Regions from separate parts of the Streptomyces sp. NPDC059679 genome, predicted to be linked through region 1. Evidence: predicted binding sites of a transcription regulator. Region 1 holds the regulator's gene; each other region holds the start of a gene.

What was found. Region 1 encodes HrcA, which represses chaperone genes, less so after heat shock. Its sites were predicted from a motif close to TTNGCACTCNGNNNNNCNGAGTGCNAA; they were not measured.
Region 2: a site for HrcA is predicted at 2,434-2,460, ahead of groES (co-chaperone GroES). Genes of this name have one in related genera too.
Region 3: a site for HrcA is predicted at 4,040-4,066, ahead of ACFV2X_RS36445 (FmdB family zinc ribbon protein). Genes of this name have one in related genera too.

What each region holds. Positions count from the first base shown of each region.
Region 1 is NZ_JBHWES010000002.1:77,475-84,388, forward strand. Features, by position in the region: gene dnaJ (molecular chaperone DnaJ) at 75-1,211, opposite strand; gene hrcA (heat-inducible transcriptional repressor HrcA) at 1,212-2,228, opposite strand; gene ACFV2X_RS02960 (MBL fold metallo-hydrolase) at 2,379-3,107, shown strand; gene ACFV2X_RS02965 (DUF3097 domain-containing protein) at 3,169-3,999, shown strand; gene hemW (radical SAM family heme chaperone HemW) at 4,129-5,370, opposite strand; gene ACFV2X_RS02975 (SpoIIE family protein phosphatase) at 5,569-6,914, opposite strand, start outside.
Region 2 is NZ_JBHWES010000006.1:266,014-272,927, reverse strand. Features, by position in the region: gene ACFV2X_RS10595 (SDR family NAD(P)-dependent oxidoreductase) at 1-115, shown strand, start outside; gene groL (chaperonin GroEL) at 265-1,887, opposite strand; gene groES (co-chaperone GroES) at 1,979-2,287, opposite strand; gene ACFV2X_RS10580 (polysaccharide deacetylase family protein) at 2,586-3,482, opposite strand; gene ACFV2X_RS10575 (SAM-dependent methyltransferase) at 3,582-4,769, shown strand; gene ACFV2X_RS10570 (ATP-binding protein) at 4,766-5,245, opposite strand; gene ACFV2X_RS10565 (Scr1 family TA system antitoxin-like transcriptional regulator) at 5,410-6,264, shown strand; gene ACFV2X_RS10560 (DUF397 domain-containing protein) at 6,295-6,498, shown strand; gene ACFV2X_RS10555 (MFS transporter) at 6,461-6,914, opposite strand, start outside.
Region 3 is NZ_JBHWES010000046.1:81,913-88,826, forward strand. Features, by position in the region: gene ACFV2X_RS36415 (P1 family peptidase) at 1-363, opposite strand, end outside; gene ACFV2X_RS36420 (AMP-binding protein) at 518-1,048, shown strand; gene ACFV2X_RS36425 (hypothetical protein) at 1,070-1,267, shown strand; gene mscL (large conductance mechanosensitive channel protein MscL) at 1,287-1,757, opposite strand; gene ACFV2X_RS36435 (RcpC/CpaB family pilus assembly protein) at 1,815-2,330, opposite strand; gene ACFV2X_RS36440 (S-methyl-5'-thioadenosine phosphorylase) at 2,705-3,565, opposite strand; gene ACFV2X_RS36445 (FmdB family zinc ribbon protein) at 3,665-4,030, opposite strand; gene ACFV2X_RS36450 (potassium/proton antiporter) at 4,170-5,678, opposite strand; gene ACFV2X_RS36455 (penicillin acylase family protein) at 5,889-6,914, shown strand, end outside.

The DNA.
Region 1 (6,914 bases):
CGAGAACAACCCCTGCTGCCCTGGCTTACTGCATTCCCCCGGGGGGCAACCCCCGGACCCCCGGCCGGGGGCGCCTACCGTCCGTTGAACGCATCCTTCAAGCGCGAGAACAACCCCTGCTGCCCTGGCTTGAATTCGCCCGTCGGCCGCTCCTCGCCCCGCAGCTTGGCCAGCCGCCGCAGCAGCTCCTCCTGCTCCGGGTCGAGCTTGGACGGGGTCTGCACCTCGACGTGGACGATCAGGTCGCCTCGGCCGCCGCCACGCAGGTGGGTGACGCCGCGCTGGTGGAGCGGGATCGACTGGCCGGACTGGGTGCCGGGCCGGATGTCGACGTCCTCCCGGCCGTCGAGCGTGTCCAGGGGCACCTTCGTGCCCAGGGACGCCGCCGTCATCGGGATGGTCACCGTGCAGTGCAGATCGTCGCCCCGGCGCTGGAAGACCGGATGCGGCAGTTCGTGGATCTCCACGTACAGATCGCCCGCCGGGCCGCCGCCCGGGCCGACCTCGCCCTCGCCGGCGAGCTGGATCCGGGTGCCGTTGTCCACACCGGCCGGGATCTTGACGGTCAGCGTCCGGCGCGAGCGGATCCGCCCGTCGCCCGCGCACTCCGGGCACGGGGTCGGCACCACGGTGCCGAAGCCCTGGCACTGCGGGCACGGCCGGGAGGTCATGACCTGGCCGAGGAAGGACCGCGTCACCTGGGACACCTCGCCCCGGCCGCGGCACATGTCACAGGTCTGCGCCGTGGTGCCGGGCGCCGCACCCTCGCCGCTGCACGTCGTACAGACGACCGCGGTGTCGACCTGGATGTCCTTGGTGGTCCCGAAGGCCGCCTCGGTCAGCTCGATATCGAGGCGGATCATGGCGTCCTGGCCGCGCCGGGTCCTGGACCGCGGGCCGCGCTGGGACGCGGTGCCGAAGAAGGCGTCCATGATGTCGGAGAAGTTGCCGAAGCCGGCGCCGAAGCCGCCCGCGCCGCCCCCGCCGCCCGCGGCGGACAACGGGTCTCCGCCCAGGTCGTAGACCTGCTTCTTCTGAGGATCGGACAAGACCTCGTAGGCGGCGTTGATCTCCTTGAACCGCTCTTGGGTCTTGGGATCCGGATTCACATCCGGATGCAGCTCACGGGCGAGCCGGCGAAATGCCTTCTTGATCTCGTCCTGTGAGGCATCACGCCGCACGCCCAGGACTGCGTAGTAGTCCGTCGCCACTTACGACTCCGCCAGGATCTGTCCGACGTAACGTGCCACTGCGCGTACCGCTCCCATCGTTCCGGGGTAGTCCATGCGGGTCGGTCCGACCACGCCGAGTTTGGCGACCGCCTCGTCGCCCGAACCGTAGCCGACTGCCACGACCGAAGTGGAATTCAGGCCCTCGTGAGCATTCTCATGACCGATCCGTACGGTCATGCCCGAGTCCTTCGCCTCGCCCAGCAACTTGAGCAGCACGACCTGCTCCTCAAGCGCTTCGAGCACGGGCCGGATCGTCAGGGGGAAATCATGCGCGAAGCGGGTGAGATTGGCGGTGCCGCCGATCATCAGCCGCTCCTCGGTCTCTTCGACCAGCGTCTCCAGCAGGGTGGCCAGGACCGTCGAGACGGCACCCCGGTCCTCCTGCTCGAAGGACTCGGGCAGATCCTGCACCAGCTGCGGCACATCCGCGAACCGCCGGCCCACGACCCGGCTGTTCAGCCTGGCCCGCAGGTCCGCGAGCGACTCCTCGCTCACGGGCGCCGGACAGTCCACCATGCGCTGCTCGACCCGCCCGGTGTCGGTGATCAGCACCAGCATCACCCGCGCCGGGCTCATGGCCAGCAGCTCCACATGGCGGACCGTCGAGCGGGTCAGCGAGGGGTACTGCACCACCGCCACCTGCCGGGTCAGCTGCGCGAGCAGCCGGACCGTACGGCCCACCACGTCGTCCAGGTCCACGGCGCTGTCCAGGAAGTTCTGGATGGCCCGCCGCTCCGGCGTGGACAGGGGCTTCACCCCGGCCAGTCTGTCGACGAACAGCCGGTAGCCCTTGTCCGTGGGAATGCGCCCGGCGCTGGTGTGCGGCTGGGCGATATAGCCCTCGTCCTCCAGGGCCGCCATGTCGTTGCGCACCGTGGCCGGGGAGACGCCCAGCCGGTGCCGCTCGGTGAGCGCCTTGGAGCCGACCGGCTCCTCCGTGCCCACATAGTCCTGGACGATCGCACGCAGTACCTCGAGTCTGCGTTCGCTGAGCACCGCGCGCACCTCCAGTCCAGCCGTCTCATCAGGTATTCCCCCTGGCACTCAATGGTCACGAGTGCCAGAACCCCTCAGCCAGTGTACGGCGGGGTGCCGTGGCCGGGGCAAGAGCCGCCGCTTTGCCACCGCTGGAGCTAGCGTCTCCGTATGGACACCCGTTGGGAAGAGGCGCGCTGGGAAGATCTCGCGCCGTCCGTCGTCCGGTGCCGTCTGCCCGGCTGGGACGCGACCGTCGGCGCGATCGCCGGCCGGACCGGCGTCCTGGTCGTCGACACCGGCGCCGACCTGGCCGAGGGCGCCTGGGTTCGGCGCGAGGTCACCCGGCTCTTCGGCCGCCGGCCCACCCACATCGCCCTCACCCATCCCCACTTCGACCATGTCTTCGGCACCGCCGCCTTCGCGGGCTGCGAGGTGTACGGGGCGGCCGGGCTCGACGAGCTGCTGCGCCGCGAACGGGACGCGCTGCGCGACGACGCGGTGCGCCACGGCCTGGACCCCGGTGCCGCCGCCGGGGCCGCCGACCATCTCGTACGCCCGCACCATCTGGTGTGCGGCGAGCTCACCCTGGACCTGGGCGACCGGCCCGTCCTGCTGGCGAACGTGGGCCCCGGCCACACTGCCCACGACCTGGCCGTCCTCGTCCCCGGCCGGGCCCCGGGCGAGCCCGAGGTGGTCTTCTGCGGCGATCTGGTCGAGGAGTCGGGGCCGCCCCAGGCGGGCCCCGACGCGATCCCAGGCCAGTGGCCCGCCGCCCTGGACCGGCTGCTCGCCCTCGGCGGTGAGGACGCGGTGTACGTCCCGGGGCACGGCGCCGCCGTGGACGCCCGTTTCGTCCGGGCGCAGCGCGATGAACTCGCGGCTCGTTTCGGCCGCTGAACTCACGGCTCGTTCCGGCGTGTCCTCCTGAGGTCGCCGCCACGGCGCTAGGGTCATGCGGATGCGACAGTACGACCCGGACCTGACCCCGCCCTGGAAGCGCCAGGCGCCCGCGCCCGAGGTGCCCGCCGAGCCCGACCTGGTCGTCGAGGAGGTCACCACCGGGTTCTGTGGCGCCGTGATCCGCTGCGAGAAGACCGCGCAGGGCCCCACGGTGACTCTGGAGGACCGTTTCGGTAAACATCGGGTCTTCCCCATGGAGCCGCGCGGCTTCCTTCTGGAGGGTCGCGTCGTCACCCTGGTACGCCCCCGCGCCGCCGCCCCCACGGGCCCGCGCCGCACGGCCTCCGGCTCCCTCGCCCTCCCCCAGGCCCGCGCGCGCGTCGCCCGCGCGGGGCGCATCTATGTGGAGGGGCGCCATGACGCGGAGCTCGTCGAGCGGGTGTGGGGGGACGATCTGCGCATCGAGGGCGTGGTCGTGGAGTACCTGGAGGGGATCGACGACCTGCCCGCGATCGTCCGCGACTTCTCCCCCGGCCCCGACGCCCGTCTCGGCGTGCTGGTCGACCATCTGATCCCGGGCACCAAGGAGTCCCGTATCGCGGCCGAGGTCACCGGCGAGCACGTACTGATCGTCGGACACCCCTATATCGACGTATGGGAGGCCGTGAAGCCCTCCTCGGTCGGCATTCCGGCCTGGCCGGCGGTGCCGCGCGGCCAGGACTGGAAGACGGGTGTGTGCCGGGCTCTGGGGTGGCCCGAGAACACGGGGGCGGCCTGGCAGCGGATCCTGTCCTCGGTCCGCTCGTACAAGGACCTGGAGCCGGCCCTGCTGGGGCGGGTGGAGGAGCTGATCGACCATGTGACCGTGGGCGGCCCGGCCGGGCCGTAGGGGGCCTGTGGGTCTGTGGGCCTGTGGGGTCCGGGTCGGTCGTCCGACGTCAGGTCAGGGCCTCGGGTCGGGCGGGCGCGCCGGGTCGTCCTCCGGGCCTCGGGTCGGGCGGGCACCTCGGATCAGGCGTCAGTCCACCAGATCGCGCACCACCGCGTCGGCCAGCAGCCGCCCTCGCAGGGTGAGCACCGCCCGGCCCGCGCCGTACGGCTCCTGCTCCAGCAGGCCGTCCGCCACGGCCCGGGACGCCGCGGCGGCGCCCGCCGGGGCCAGCAGGTCCAGCGGGCAGCCCTCCGCGAGCCGCAGCTCCAGCAGGATCCGCTCCACCCGGCGCTCCTCGTCGGTCAGCACCTCGCGGCCGGCCCCCGGGGACCGGCCCTCGCTCAGGGCCTGTGCGTAGGCGCCGGGGTGCTTCACGTTCCACCAGCGCACACCGCCCACATGGCTGTGCGCGCCGGGGCCGGCGCCCCACCAGTCCGCTCCGCGCCAGTACAGCTCGTTGTGACGGCACCGGCCGGCGACCGACGTGGCCCAGTTCGACACCTCGTACCAGCGGAACCCGGCCGCCGACAGCATCTCCTCCGCGATGAGATAGCGATCGGCGTGCACATCGTCGTCGGTCATCGGCACCTCGCCGCGCCGGATCCGCCGGGCGAGCTGGGTGCCCTCCTCGACGATCAGCGCGTACGCCGACACATGGTCGGGCCCGGCGCCCAGCGCGGCCTCCAGCGAGGCGCGCCAGTCCTCGTCGCGCTCCCCCGGCGTGCCGTAGATCAGGTCCAGGTTCACATGGTCGAATCCGGCCGCCCGCGCCTCGGCCACGCACGCCTCGGGGCGGCCCGGGGTGTGGGTGCGGTCCAGTACCCGCAGCACGTGCTGCCGGGCGCTCTGCATCCCGAACGACACCCGGTTGAACCCGGCCGCCCGCAGCCGCTCCAGATAGCGCGGGTCGACCGACTCCGGGTTGGCCTCGGTGGTGACCTCGGCCCCCTCCGCCAGCCCGAACTCGTCCCGGATGGCACCGAGCATCCGCCCGAGGTCGGCAGCCGCCAGCAGGGTCGGGGTGCCGCCCCCGACGAATACGGTCTCGACCGGACGGGGGTCGTCCCCCAGCACCTTGCGGGCGAGGCGGACCTCCTCGACGACCATGTCGGCGTAGTTGTCGCGCGAGGCGAGCACGCCGCCGGATCCGCGCAGCTCAGTGGCGGTGTAGGTGTTGAAGTCGCAGTAGCCGCAGCGCGTCGCGCAGTAGGGCACATGCAGATAGAACCCGAGCGGCCGGTTCGCTGCCCCGGCCACGGCGCTCACGGGCAGCGCGCCGTCCTCGGGCATGGGCTCGCCATCGGGCAGTACGGAAGGCATGCCCCCCATTGTCCGCCATCGGCGCAGCGCGCCGAACGCCGCGCGGCCGGGAGGCCCGCGGCCGGACGCCTCGCGGTCCAGGGGCCCGCCCCGCCAGGGGCTGGGCCGGACCCAGGCCCCTGGCGGGGGCGGAGCCCCGGTGTCAGGCCGGGGAGCCGCCCGGTACGCGGCTCCGCGGCTCCGCCGCGTGGCCGTCCGGAGCGCTTCCTACCGCGCCCGCAGCACCAGCATCGCCAGATCGTCGTCCGGCGGCTCGACCGCGAACGCGTGCACCGCCTGGCGGATCCGCTCCGCCAGATCGCTCGCGTCCAGCCCCACGCAGTCGCCGAGCAGCGACGCCAGCCCGTCCCCGTCGTCGAACTGCCGGGCGCCGGATCTGTGCTCCGTCACCCCGTCCGTCACGCACACCAGCGTCTCCCCGGGCGCCAGCTCGAAGGTCTCGCTCTGGTACGCGACGTCGTCCACGACGCCCAGCAGGATCTGCGGCTCGGCGACCGTGCGCACCGACCCGTCGGGCCGCAGGACCAGGGGCAGCGGATGTCCCGCGCTGGCGAGCGTGCAGCGGATGCCGTCCTTGCCCTCCTCGCCCAGCGGCACCAGCTCCCCGTACAGCAGCGACAGGAACCGCGACACCCCACCGCCCACCGACAACCCCACGCCCGCGGCCACGGCCTCCGCCGCGCCCTCGACGGCGGCCTCGACGGCCTCCTCCCCGAGCATCCGGTTGAGTCGTTCCAGCACCGCCCCGACGTCGTACCCCTCGCGCGCCAGCAGCCGCAGCCAGGGCCGTACCAGCCCGGTCACCACGGCCGCCTCCGGCCCGTTGCCGCATACGTCGCCCAGGACGAAGACCCAACGGCCGTTCCCCGCGGGGAAGATGTCGTAGAAGTCGCCCCCGGCCGAGGTGCCGCCGGTCGGCTCGTACACCACCGCCGACTCCACGCCCGGGATCCGCGCGATACGGGACGGCAGCAGGCCGCGCTGGAGCACCCGGCTGATCGTCTCCTGGCGCGTGTACTGCCGGGCGGAGGCCAGCGCCAGCGCGACCCGGCGGGCGAAGTCCTCGACCAGTCCGGCCACCTCGCCCGGCACCCGCATCAGCCCGGCCCGGCCGAGCAGCAGCGTGCCGACGGTGCGCCCGCCCGCGATCAGGCGGCAGGCCAGGGCCGCGCCGCCGGGCCCGTACGCGGAGGGGTCGCTGGGCCACTGCCAGGGCACGGCCCGGCCGCGTGCGGTGGCGGGCAGGGCCGGCGGCTCCTTCTCGAGCAGCTGGCGGAGGGTTTCGATCCGGCTCTCGCTCGCGTGCCACACCTGGGCGAGCCGCGGCGGGCCGCCTTCCGTGTCGAGCCACACCGCGCTCCAGTCGGCGAACCGCGGTACGAGCAGCTGGGCGGCCAGCGAGGTCACCATGTCCTCGTCGAACTGTCCGACCAGCAGCTCGGACGCCTCGGCGAGGAAGGACAGCGCGCCCTCGCGGATCCAGTCGGCGTCGGCGTCGCGCCCGCCGACGCGCCGGGGGTCGGGGGCCAGGAGCTCGACGGCGTACGCATCGC
Region 2 (6,914 bases), on a different contig from region 1:
GTACAAGGCCATGACGGGGCTGGCGAAGATCGCGCCGCGGGCGGCGGTCTCGGTCGTCTCGTCGAACGTGGGACGGCCCCCCAAAGGACAGCCGAAGGGACAGTCCGAGGAATAGCCCGAGGGACGCTGCCCCCCCCCAGGACTGAATCCCCAGACCCGAACCCCCAGACCCGAACCCTCAGACCCGAAACCGCCCCGGAACGCATCAGGCGCGGCCACCCGCGAGGGGTGACCGCGCCGTGCGTGGAGTGCGCGGTGCGCGCGTCAGTGCGAGTGACCGTGGCCGTGGCCCGCGGCCTCCGGCTCCTCCTCGGCCGGCTTCTCGACCACCAGCGTCTCGGTGGTGAGCAGCAGGGAGGCGATGGACGCCGCGTTCTCCAGGGCGGAGCGGGTGACCTTGACCGGGTCGATGACGCCGGCCTTCACCAGGTCGCCGTACTCGTCGGTGGCCGCGTTGTAGCCGTGGCCCTTCTCGAGCTCGGCCACCTTGGAGGTGATGACGTAGCCCTCAAGGCCCGCGTTCTCGGCGATCCAGCGCAGCGGCTCGACCGCGGCGCGGCGGACGACCGCGACACCGGTGGCCTCGTCGCCCTGCTTGCCGAGGTTGTCCTCGAGCACCTTGACGGCGTGGACGAGCGCGGAGCCACCACCGGAGACGATGCCCTCCTCGACCGCGGCGCGGGTCGCGGAGATGGCGTCCTCCAGGCGGTGCTTCTTCTCCTTGAGCTCCACCTCGGTGGCGGCGCCGACCCGGATGACGCAGACGCCGCCGGCCAGCTTGGCCAGCCGCTCCTGCAGCTTCTCGCGGTCCCAGTCGGAGTCCGTGGCCTCGATCTCGGCCTTGATCTGGGCGATCCGGCCGGTGACGTCCCCGGTGTTGCCGCCGCCGTCGACGATGGTGGTGTCGTCCTTGGTGACGGTCACGCGGCGGGCGGTGCCCAGCACGTCCAGGCCGACCTGGTCGAGCTTGAGGCCGACCTCCTCGGCGACGACGGTGGCGCCGGTGAGGGCGGCCATGTCGCCGAGCATCGCCTTGCGGCGGTCGCCGAAGCCGGGGGCCTTCACCGCGACGGCGTTGAAGGTGCCGCGGATCTTGTTGACGACGAGGGTGGACAGGGCCTCGCCCTCCACGTCCTCGGCGATGATCAGCAGCGGCTTGCTGCCACCCTGGATGACCTTCTCCAGCAGCGGCAGCAGGTCCTGGATCGAGGCGATCTTGCCCTGGTGGATCAGGATGTACGGGTCCTCGAGGACGGCTTCCATGCGCTCCTGGTCGGTGACCATGTACGGAGACAGGTAGCCCTTGTCGAAGGCCATGCCCTCGGTGAAGTCGAGCTCCAGGCCGAAGGTGTTGGACTCCTCGACGGTGATCACACCGTCCTTGCCGACCTTGTCCATCGCCTCGGCGATGAGCTCGCCGACCTGCTTGTCCTGGGCGGACAGGGCGGCCACGGCGGCGATGTCGGACTTCTCGTCGATCGGGCGGGCGGTGGCCAGCAGCTCGTCGGACACGGCCTTGACGGCCGCGTCGATGCCCTTCTTCAGGGCGGCCGGGGAGGCGCCGGCGGCCACGTTCCGCAGGCCCTCGCGGACCAGCGCCTGGGCCAGCACGGTGGCGGTGGTGGTGCCGTCACCCGCGATGTCGTTGGTCTTGGTCGCCACCTCCTTGACGAGCTGGGCGCCCAGGTTCTCGTACGGGTCCTCGACCTCGACCTCACGAGCGATGGTGACACCGTCGTTGGTGATGGTCGGAGCGCCGAACTTCTTGTCGATGACGACGTTGCGGCCCTTGGGGCCGATCGTCACCTTGACGGTGTCGGCGAGCTTGTTGACGCCGCGCTCGAGGGCGCGACGGGCGTCCTCGTCAAACTTCAGGATCTTCGCCATGGGTTGCGTATGTCCTCTCGAACGAACCGCGCCCCGGCCCCGGTATGGACAGGGGCACCGGGGCGCGGCTCACAGGCAAAACTTCGGTGACTTACTTCTCGATGATCGCGAGGACGTCGCGAGCCGAGAGGACGAGGTACTCCTCGCCGTTGTACTTCACCTCGGTACCGCCGTACTTGCTGTAGAGCACGACGTCGCCGACGGAGACGTCGAGCGGGAGACGGTTGCCGTCCTCGAAGCGGCCCGGGCCCACGGCCAGGACGACGCCCTCCTGGGGCTTCTCCTTGGCAGTGTCCGGAATAACCAGGCCAGAGGCCGTGGTCTGCTCGGCGTCGAGCGGCTGGACCACAATGCGGTCCTCGAGCGGCTTGATGGCAACCTTGGAGCTGGCGGTCGTCACGATCCGACCTCCCCCTTCGGAGATCTCACGGGGTTAACTGTCTGAGGTGGCGACCAGGTGGATCCGTCGTCGCGGGTGCCGGACCTGCCCGTCGCTGTGTTTGGCACTCATCGATGCCGAGTGCCAGCCACGACATTATGACGCGGTTAGCACTCAGTCAACCAGAGTGCCAAAGCGGCGGGGTGACGCGGCGCCCTCCGGGTGCCCCTCAGGCGCCCCGGCAGTGCCCCTCAGGCGGCCCGCAGACGCCCCTCAGGCGGCCCGCAGACGCCCCTCAGGCGGCCCGGGCAGCGCCCCCTCAGAGGTAGTCCTCCAGCCGCGCCACGGCGAAGCCCTGCGACTGGATCTCCCGCAGCAGCGAGGTCATCACATCGGTCATCGTCCGCCCCTCCTGCTGGGCGGGGCCGCGGAAGTGGGCCAGGATGATGTCGCCGGGGTGCAGCCGGTCGCCGGCCGCGTACTCAAGACCGCCGGCCTTCATCTCGGCCGACCACATCACGAGCGCCCGCACCCCGCAGGCCGCCGCCGCGCGCACGGTGTCGTCGTCGACCGCCCCGTACGGCGGGCGGAAGAGATACGGCCGGGTGCCGAACTCGCGGGTGAGGTTCTCCTGCTGGCCGCAGATCTCGTAGACCTGATGCTCGTACTCCAGATCGGGCAGCCTCGGATGGGTGAGCGTGTGGTTCTGCATCCCGTTGCCGAGCCGGCGCAGCTGCTCGAAGTAGCCGTAGTCGCCGGCCACCACGTCGTCCGTCAGAAAGCCGGTGAACGGCAGCCCCAGGTCATGGGCCTGCTGCAGAAAGGCCGGGTCCTTCTCGGCGCCGTCGTCGATGGTCACGAAGACGACCGGCTCGTGGGTCGGCACATGGTCGATGATCGGCGGCCCGGCGGGCGCGCCCGCGGCCGGCGGTACGAGGGCCGGTTTGGCCGAGGGCGGCGGCGCCGTCTCCAGCGGCCCGTCGAGCCCCCAGCGGTGGTAGCCGTCCGGAGCCGCGGCGGAGGGCGAGGGCAGGCCGGAGCCCGACGCGTGGGGCGAGTCGTGGCCCGCGCCCGGGGCACGGGTCCCCGACCCGGACGACGACGTGAAGGACGGCGAAGACGAGGCGGCGCCCGAGCCCTTGCCCACCCGCGCGGTCCCGGCACCGGCTCCGTCGACATCCGAGCAGCCCGCGAGCAGAGTCGCGGCCGCGACCAATACGAAACACCTTGAAAGGCCAGTAAGGCCATTCTTGATCATCATCACATAAGCGATCTTCAGCCGGGTGTCGCGAACGCGCTCGCTGGAGCGGGGAGAATGGGCGACGTGGACGTTCACGCCTTCGACTCACTGCTCCGCGACGAAGGGCAGGCGCTGCTCCGCGAGCTCCAGGACTACGACCCGGCACGAGAGCTCGCCACGGCGACCCGGCTACGCCGTGACCACCCCGCGGATCTGGTCTCGGCAGCCCTCACCCAGGCGCGGCTGCGGCAGCGCGCGGCCGCGAAATTCGGCGCCGACGACGCCCACCGCATGTACTTCACGCCGAACGGCGTGGAACAGGCCACCCGCGCCTCCGTCGCCGCCTACCGCGCCGACCGCTTCGTCGAGCTCGGCGTGCGCCGCGTGGCCGACCTGTGCTGCGGCATCGGCGGCGACGCGGTCGCGTTCGCCCGCGCGGGCATCCCCGTCCTGGCCGTCGACCGCGACCCGCTGACCTGCGCGGTGGTCCGGGCCAACGCCGAGGCCCTGGGCCTGGCCGAGCTCATCGAGGTGCGCCAGGCGGACGTCACCGAGACCGACACCTCCGGATGCGACGCGGTCTTCGCGGACCCCGCCAGGCGCGGTGGGCGCGGCCGCGTCTTCGACCCCGAGGCGTACTCCCCGCCGCTGTCCTGGGCCGTCCAGGCCGCCCGTACGGCCCCGCACGCGGCCCTCAAGGTCGCACCGGGCATTCCGCACGAGGCGGTCCCCGAGGACGCCGAGGCCGAGTGGATCTCGGACCACGGCGATGTGAAGGAGGCCCTGCTGTGGTTCGGCACCGCCCGCCCGGGCATGCGCCGCGCCACGCTGCTCCCGGACCGCCACTCCCTCCTCGGCACCCCGCTGCTGCCGGACCCCGAGCCCGGCCCGGTCGGCCGCTGGCTGTACGAGCCGGACGGCGCGGTGATCCGCGCGCACCTGGTCGCGGACGTCGCCGCCCGGATCGGCGGCCGCCTCATCGACCCGACGATCGCCTACGTCACGGCGGACGATCTGCGCCCGACGCCGTACGCCCACGCGTACGAGATCACGGATGTGCTGCCCTTCAACCTCAAGAAGCTCAAGGCGCTGCTGCGCGAGCGGAAGGTCGGCGTCCTGACGGTGAAGAAGCGGGGCTCGGCGGTCGAGCCGGAGGAGCTGCGGAAGAAGCTCCGCCTCGAAGGGGTGAATTCCTGCACGGTCTTCCTGACCCGGGTCAGCGGCGCCCCGACGATGCTGCTGGGACACCCGGCGCAGCCTTAGGGCGCTCCGCCCCCGCCCCTCGTCCGCAGCTCGAACCAGACGCCCTTGGCGTACATCCCCGCCGGGTCCCCGTCCGCCGTCCCCCACTCGTCGGCCAGCGCCGCGACCACCCCCAGGCCGCGCCCGTACATCCGGTCGCCCTCCGGGAGGTACGCACCGGTGGGGAGCTCGCTGCTCGCGTCGTACACGCTGATGCGCAGCCGCGGCTGCTCGATCATCACGCGCAGCATCAGGGAGTCGCCTTCGGCGTGCAGATAGGCGTTGGTGGCCAGCTCCGAGGTGCAGGCGGTCGCGGTCTCGACGAGGTCTTCATGGCCCACGGAGTTCAGCACGCAGGCGACGAAATCCCGGCAGATCTTGGGGGAGGTGGCCCGGCGGGTGCTCTGCAGCGTGTACACGTACGGCTCTTCGGGGCCCGGGGAGGGCGAACTGCCCGCAGGACTGTCGTCAGGCTCGTGGTCGGGTCCCAATGTCAACGTCAACTCCCTGCGACGGGGCTGTTGGTGCGCGTACCGTTACGATGATCAACGCTTCGTAGCGGCGACACCACCTACCGTAGGACAGCGCTGCAAACAAGTGCTACGGATTCGTTGAATTTCCCCGACAAATAGCCCGCGAGGGTGACACGTATGGGAGGAACATGCCACCCAGGAGCGCCCCAACCGCCCGGCAACAGCGGTTGGGCACCGAGCTGCGCAGGATGCGGGAGGACGCGGGCCTCAGCATCCAGGAAGCCGCCGACCGGCTCGGCATCAACCGGACCCACATCACCAATCTGGAGCTGGCCCGGTTCGGGGTGAGCGAGGAGCGGGTACGCACCCTCGCCGCCATCTACGCCTGCCCGGACACCGCGTACATCGACGCGCTCGCCGCCATGACCCATGAGCGCAAGGGCGGTTGGTGGGAGGACTACCGGGGCCTGATCGCCACCGGCGGACTCGACCTGGCCGAAATGGAGTACTACGCGGCGAGCCTGCGCGTAGTCGGGCTCATCCACATCCCGGGGCTGCTGCAGACGGAGGAGTACGCGCAGGCGGTGATGGGCCAGGCCGTGCCCCCGTGGTCACCGCCGGAGCTGCGCCGCAGGCTCTCCCACCGGATGAAGCGCCGGGACATCCTGGACCGGGACGCGCCCCCGCTGTGCAGCTTCATCATCCACGAGGCCGCCCTGCACACCCGGTTCGGCGGGACCCGGGTCCTGCGGGCGCAGCTGGAGCGGCTGCTGGAGGCGTCGGAGCGCGAGAACGTCACCGTGCGCGTCATCCCGCTCGTCACGGACGGATTCCCGGTCGCCGGTTCCACGGTCACCTATGCCTCGGGGCCCGTGCCCCAATTGGACACCGTGCAGTTCGACTCGGCGCTCGGCTCGATGTTCCTGGACGCGGAGTCCCAGCTGCGGAAGTACCGAGGGGTCCTGGACCACACCGTGGAAGTGGCCCTACCCGTCGAGGAGTCACGGGACCTCGTACGCACCGTCGCGCGCCGCCTCAGATGAAGGCAACAGGCAAGGCAACAGGCAAAGGGAATGTGCACCATCAACTGGCAGAAGTCCTCCTACTCCGGCCAGGGCGAAGGAGACGCCTGCGTCGAGGTCGCCTCCATGGGCGATGACATAGCGCTCCGCGAGAGCGATGACCCCGACAGAGTCGTGATCACCACCCCCGCGAAGCTCGGTTCGCTCCTCGCCGGCATCAAGGCCGGCGAGTTCGATCGGCTGGCGCCGCCGTGACCTTGCTGTCGCCACCCGGAACGCCGGACACATCCGGCGCTGCCGAGGCACCCGTCGCGGCGCCTGTCGAGGCACCCGTCGCGGCGCCCGTCGCTGCGTCCTCGCCCCGCGCCCGCCCCGGGAGCAGCAGCGCCGCGCTCAGGGCGGCCACGGCCAGCAGCGCGCCCGAGACACCGAAGGCCGTGGCGTAGCCGCTCGCGAGGGACCGCGGATCGTCACCGCCCGCCGCATGCGCGGCCACCGTCGCCAGCACCGCGAGCCCCAGCGAACCCCCGATCTGCCGCGAGCTGTTGACCAGACCTGAGGCCATGCCCATCTCCGGTGCCGGCACGCCCGTCGTGGCCGCCGTCCCGAGCGGGACGACGCACAGGCCGACGCCGACGCTCGCGACCAGCGACGGGCCGAGCACCGAGTCG
Region 3 (6,914 bases), on a different contig from region 1:
GACCGGCACCACCTGGGCCGGGTCGGGTCCGACCCGGAAGCCGCGGCCCCGCTCCTCCAGCCAGGCGGCCACTCCGGAGGCGGCGTCCAGCCCGAACGCGCTGCCGCCGGTCAGCACCACGGCATCGACGCGCTGGACGAGATTGCGCGGATCGAGGGCGTCGGTCTCGCGGGTGCCGGGGCCGCCGCCCCGGACATCGACCGCGGCGATCGCACCTCCTTCGGGGGCCAGCACGACGGTTGTGCCGGTGAGCCATCCGCCGTCGGTCCGCTGCGCATGGCCGATGCGCAGCCCGGGTACGTCTGTCAGGGCGTCGACCTGGCCGGGGCGGGCGGGTCGGGGTGTTGTCCGGTCGGTATCCATGGGCGCTATGCGTAGCACGGAGGCCGTGGCGAAGGGCCCGCGGGCACAGGAGCCTTCGGATGGGGCCCTCATCAACAAGACGTTCATCAGACGTTGATTGGCCGACGGCAGGCTGTGCGATATGCCGTTCGCCCGCGTCCGAAGGAAGACCAACGTGCCCAGTACGTCTCGGACGGAGGAGCCCCCGACCCTGGCCGCCGCCGCGCGGCAGATACCCCGGGTGGCCCTCCGCTGGATCAGTGAGCCGGACTGCGAGGAAGAGCTGACGCACGCCGAACTGCTGGACCAGGCGGGCCGGGCGGCGGCGGCCCTGACCAGGCTCGGCGTGCGCGCGGGGGACCGGGTGGCGGTGCATCTGCCGCTGATCCCCGAGTCCGTGATCGCCACGCTCGCCTGCGGCCGCCTCGACGCCGTACGCTCCACCCTCCCCGTCGGGCTGCGCGCCCATGAGCTGCGCGACCGGCTGGCGGGGATGGACGCGAAGGTGCTGATCACCGCGGACGGCGACTGGCGGTGCGGGGAGCCGCAGTCGCTCAAGCCGCTGATCGACCGGGCGCTGGCGGGCAACACGCGGATCCCCAAGGTCCTGGTCGTCCACCGCCTGGCCCGCCCCGTGTCCTGGACGCCTGGCCGGGACCTGTGGTGGCACGAGCAGCTGGCCGCCGCCCTCGCCGACGCGCCGTGAGGCCGGCCGTACTCTTGACGCATGAGCACCGCCCCTGACCCCGGACCGCGCGACCCGGCAGCCGCGCTGATCTTCGACGATCCGCTGGCGCAGCAGTCCTCGGACGACACGGACCGCGGCTGGGGTGAGCGGTCGCCCGGCGGCGACGTCGGCGATGGCGCCGACAGCGCCGCGGACCTGGCCCGCTTCCTCGACGAGAAGCCGCCCCACCACCTCTGAGCTCCGGAACCCCGAGGGCTCAGGTGCTCGATCGGCTGCCGCGCTGCGCGATCAGCTCGTCCCTTATCTCGCGGAGCAGCGCGATCTCGGCACTCTCCGTCTCGGCCTGCTTCTCCTCTTCCTGCCGCTCCTTGGCGGCCTTCCGCGCCAGATAGCGCGACATCGGCAGCACCATCAGGAAGTACACCACCGCCGCTGTGATCAGGAAGGTGAGCACGGCGCTCAGCACGGTCCCCCAGAGGATGGGGATGCCCTTGGTGACCTCGCCCGCGGCGTTCGTCTCGCAGGGGGCCTCCAGGCAAGAGCGGTACTTCTCCAGGTCCTTGGTGCCGAAGGCGCCGACGACCGGATTGATCAGGCCCTTCACTATGGAGTTCACGACACTCGTGAACGCGGCTCCGACCACGACCGCGACAGCCAGATCGATGACGTTGCCACGCATCAGGAAGGCCTTGAAGCCCTCCACGACGCTCTTCTTTTCCTCGCTCAACCCTTTGCCTCTCTCTTGCCGCACCGATTCTGGAGCGGACGGCTCCGCAACCTACGGTCAAGAACGGCACAGCGCCACCGCCAACCTCGATGTGGACGCCGCACCGGCCAGGGCCGCCGCGGTCGGCCGCGGCACCGCGAGCACCACCAGCGCTCCACCACCCGCCGCTCCGCCACCCGCCGCTCCGAGATCTCCGGTCTCGACGTCCGCGGCTGCCACACGCCCCGGCCGCGGCACATCGGTCACCCGCGCGCCACGAACGACCACATGCGCGGCGGCCGGGCCGCGGACCTGATCGGATCCCGGGGCGGCCAGCACATCCACTCGGTCGCCGGGGCGCAGCAGCCGCACGGACGCCGCGTCGGCGATGCGCACCGGCGCGGACACCACGGCCGGAGGCGGCTCGTGTCGGCCGTCGTCCGGTGGTGAGGACGCCGCCGGACGCGGGTCGGAGCCGCCGGAGGGCGCGGCGGCAGCCAGCGCGGCCGCGCTCATCGCCAGACCCGCCGCCATCGAGCGCCGTCGCCGCCGTAACGCGCGCCGCAGCCGGTCTCCGCCTCGGCTCACCCTCACCGGTCCGAACCGTGCCACCGCGCACGTCGGGGGAGTGCGACGGGACCGCTCGGCCCAGGACGGAGCCGAGCGGGGCCGGGACGCGGGCGAAGACGCCGAAGACGCCGAAGGCGAGGAGAGGGATGGAACAGGCGATAGAGAGGACGGAAGGGGCGGAAGGGGTGGAGGCGATAGAGGGGATGAGGAGGGTGAGGAGGGTGAAAGGGACGGAGGGCGAAGGAACGGGTCGGACACGGCAATCACCGCCTGTCGTGAGAGGTCAGGAGCTTCTGGCCCCTTCACGATGCCCGCCCTCGCCGGATCCCGCTGGGGCCTGTGCACAACCCCCAGGCTGTGGATAACTCCGTCACCCGTGCGGGTAAGCCCGCCGTCCGCTACGGCAGTTCGATCCCCAGGTCCCAGCCGTCGTGCCCATGCGCGCACAGACAGTCCCGCGCCTCGGTGGCCGGCAGTGCGCCCACGGCGTCGAACAGCACGTCGCGCAGCCGCTCCAGGTTCTCCCCGAACACCCGCAGCACTTCCCCGTGCGAGACCCCCTCGCCCGTCTCCGCCCCCGCGTCCAGGTCCGTGACCAGCGTCAACGACGTGTAGCAGAGCTCCAGTTCACGGGCCAGCACCGCTTCCGGATGCCCTGTCATGCCGACCACCGACCACCCCTGCGCCGCATGCCACCGAGACTCGGCCCGGGTGGAGAAGCGCGGCCCCTCGATCACGCACATCGTGCCGCCGTCCACCGGCTCCCAGTCGCGCCCACGTGCCGCCGCCACCGCGATCTGCCGCCCTGTCGGGCAGTACGGATCGGCGAAGGTGGTGTGCACCACGTTCGGCACCCGCCCGTCCGGCAGCGCCTCGCCGTCGAAATAGGTCTGGACGCGGCCCTTCGTGCGGTCCACCAGCTGGTCCGGCACCAGCAGCGTGCCCGGTCCGTACTCCGGCCGCAGCCCGCCCACCGCGCACGGGCCGAAGATCTGCCGCACGCCGACCGAGCGCAGCGCCCACAGGTTGGCGCGGTAGTTGATCCGGTGCGGGGGCAGGTGGTGCTTACGGCCGTGGCGCGGGAGGAAGGCGACCTTCCGCCCGGCGATCTCGCCGAGGAAGAGCGAATCGCTCGGTGCGCCATAGGGAGTCTCGACAGTGATCTCGGTCACGTTGTCGAGGAAGGAGTAGAACCCCGACCCGCCGATGACCCCTATCTCCGCCATCTCCGCATACGTGCTGCTGGTGGTCTCCGCCATGCGATCACCCTAGCCAGCGCCGTCCGCGCATACGACATCGCGCCGCTCTCCCTCAAGGGAGAGCGGCGCGATGTCGTATGCGATTGAGGCGGTCGCGCGTCAGGCGGCCGACGAGGTGCTGCTCGACGTGGACGACGACGAACTCGACGACGAGCCCGAGCCCGAGGAAGAACTCGACGACGAGCCCGACGACGAAGACGTGTCCGAGGAGGAGGACGAAGACGAGGAGCCCTCGCTCTTCGCGGCCGTCGACTTGGACGAACCGCCGCTCGTGCTGCTGGACGAGGAGCCGCGGCTGTCGTTCCGGTAGAAGCCCGAGCCCTTGAAGACGATGCCGACCGCCGAGAACACCTTCTTCAGGCGTCCCTTGCAGTTGGGGCACTCGGTGAGCGCGTCGTCGGTGAACTTCTGCACCGCCTCGAGGCCCTGGCCACACTCGGTGCACTGGTACTGATAGGTCGGCACTTACTCCTCCTGGCACTCTCACTCAATGAGTGCTAACGACGCTCCATAGTGCAGTATTCCGGCCCGCCAGTCCACTGCGGCGGGCCATACGGTGACCCAGGCCACGCGGCCCGGCCCGGTAGCCGCGCGGCCTGCCCCGTCACTCGGCTCTCGTGCCCAGCCAGCCCGCCAGCTTGCCGCCCCGGCCCACCGCCCGCAGCCGCTCCTCCGCCGCGTCCCGCACCGGGTCCGTGGCCACGACCAGCAGCTCGTCGCCGCGCCGCAGCACGGTCGAGGGCTGCGGCACAAAGCTCTTCCCGTCCCGTACGACCAGGGTGACCGCGGCCCCCGTCGGCAGCCGCAGCTCGCCGATCTCCACGCCGTGCATCCTGGAGTCCTTGGGGATCGACAGCGACAGCAGATGCCCGCGCAGCCGCTCCAGCGGCGCCGACTCGATGCCGAGGTCCGCCGCGGCCTCCTCCTCGCCCAGGCGCAGCCGGCGCGCGACCCAGGGCAGCGTCGGGCCCTGCACCAGGGTGTAGACGATCACCAGCACGAAGACGATGTTGAAGACGCGGCGGCTGTCGGGCACGTTCGAGACCATCGGGATGGTGGCGAGCACGATCGGCACCGCGCCGCGCAGCCCCGCCCACGACAGCAGGGCCTGCTCCCGCCATGGCATCCGGAAGGGCGCCGCGCTGACCAGCACGGAGAGCGGCCGGGCCACCATGGTCAGCGCCATTCCGACGCCGATGGCCGGCCAGATGTCGTCGCCCAGCTCGTGCGGGGTCACCAGCAGGCCGAGCAGCACGAACATCCCGATCTGCGCGATCCAGCCAAGCCCCTCGGCGAAGCCGCGCGTGGCCGGCCAGTGCGGCAGCTTCGCATTCCCCAAGATCAACGAGGCCAGGTAGACGGCGAGGAAGCCGGAGCCGTGGGCCAGTGCCCCGCCCGCGTACGCGATCACGGCGATCGCCATCACCGCGATCGGGTACAGGCCCGAGGCGGGCAGTGCCACATGCCGCAGGCCGTACGCCCCCAGCCAGCCGATCGCCAGCCCCACCACGGCGCCGATGGCCAGCTCCAGGACGATCTCGCCGAGCATCACGTACCACGGGCTTATCGCGCCCTGGGCGGAGAAGGCGACCACCAGGATCACCACCGGGGCGTCGTTGAAACCGGACTCCGCCTCCAGGGTGCCCGTGAGCCTCCTGGGCAGCGGCACCTTGCGCAGCACGGAGAAGACCGCCGCGGCGTCCGTGGACGACACCACCGCGCCGATGATCAGCGCCTGCCGCCAGTCGAGCCCGACCAGATAGTGCGCGGCCACCGCCGTGACCCCGACGCTCACCGCGATCCCCGCGGTGGACAGCACCGCGGCGAGGGGGAGGGCGGGTTTGATTTCCCGCCACTTCGTGCCGAGGCCGCCCTCGGCCAGGATGACCACGAGCGCGGCATAGCCGAGGACCTGCGTGAGCTCGGCGTCTTCGAAGACGACGCCGATCCCGTCCTGCCCGATCGCGACGCCGAGGCCGAGGTAGATGAGCAGGGTCGGCAGACCGCTGCGCGTCGAGACCCTGACGGCCGCCACCGCTACGAGCAGGACGAGAGAGCAGATCAGCAGGAGTTCGTTGAGGTGGTGGACAGTCAGCGGCCGAACCTTTCTCACGGGAGCGGCCGGAAGGCTCCCCGACCGACCGGAACTTCATTGCCTTACCTAATATTTTACGGGTTCTTGACGCGGGTGGCTGACATGGATTTTTCGCGGGTGGTGGCCGGTGGGCGGCCCCAGTCATGACTCCGCGTAGGGGCGGCGACAGCGCTGCGCCTATGGTTGCTCCAGCACTCCAGGATCACCCTGCCCCTCCGAAGGACAGCGATGCCCGCCAACAAAAACGGCCCTTCTGGCAAGAAGAAGGGCCGACGTGCCCGCCTGATCGTGATCGCAGTCGTGCTGCTGCTCGTGGGGGGCGTCGGATACGGCACGTACTGGAGCATCAGTACGGTGCGTGCCTCCTTCCCGGAGACCACGGGATCGCTGCAGCTCAAGGGGCTGTCCGGGCCCGTGCAGGTCAAGCGCGACGGCTACGGGATACCGCAGATCTACGCCGACACCCCTGAGGATCTTTTCCGCGCCCAGGGGTTCGTCCAGGCCCAGGACCGCTTCTGGGAGATGGACGTACGCCGCCACATGACGGCCGGTAGGCTCTCCGAGATGTTCGGCTCCGGACAGGTGGAGACCGACGCGTTCCTGCGCACCCTGGGCTGGCACCGGGTCGCGAAGCAGGAGTACGACACCAAGCTGTCGCCGACCACCAAGAAGTATCTGCGGGCCTATTCCGACGGGGTCAACGCGTATCTCGCGGACCACCAGGGCAAGGAGCTGTCCGTCGAGTACGCGGCTCTGGAGTTCGAGAACGACTACAAGCCCGAGAAGTGGACCCCGATCGACTCGGTGGCCTGGCTCAAGGCCATGGCGTGGGATCTGCGCGGCAATATGCAGGACGAGGTCGACCGCGCCCTGGCCTCCAGCCGGTTGACCGCCAAGGAGATCGAAGAGCTGTACCCGGCCTACCCGTACAGCCGCAACAAGCCGATCGTGGACGCGGGCGCGGTGGACGAGACCACCGGCGCCTTCGACCCCAAGGCGACCGCGACGGGCACCTCCGCCGACTCCACCGCGAACGGGGTCGCGGACGCCACCCAGGGCTTCCAGACCCAGCTCACCTCGCTCTCCAAGACCCTCGACGACGTACCGGCGCTGCTCGGCCCGAACGGCACCGGCATCGGCTCCAACTCCTGGGTGATCGCGGGCCGGTACACGACCACCGGCAAGCCGCTGCTCGCCAACGACCCGCATCTGGCCCCGCAGCTGCCGTCCGTCTGGTACCAGATGGGCCTGCAC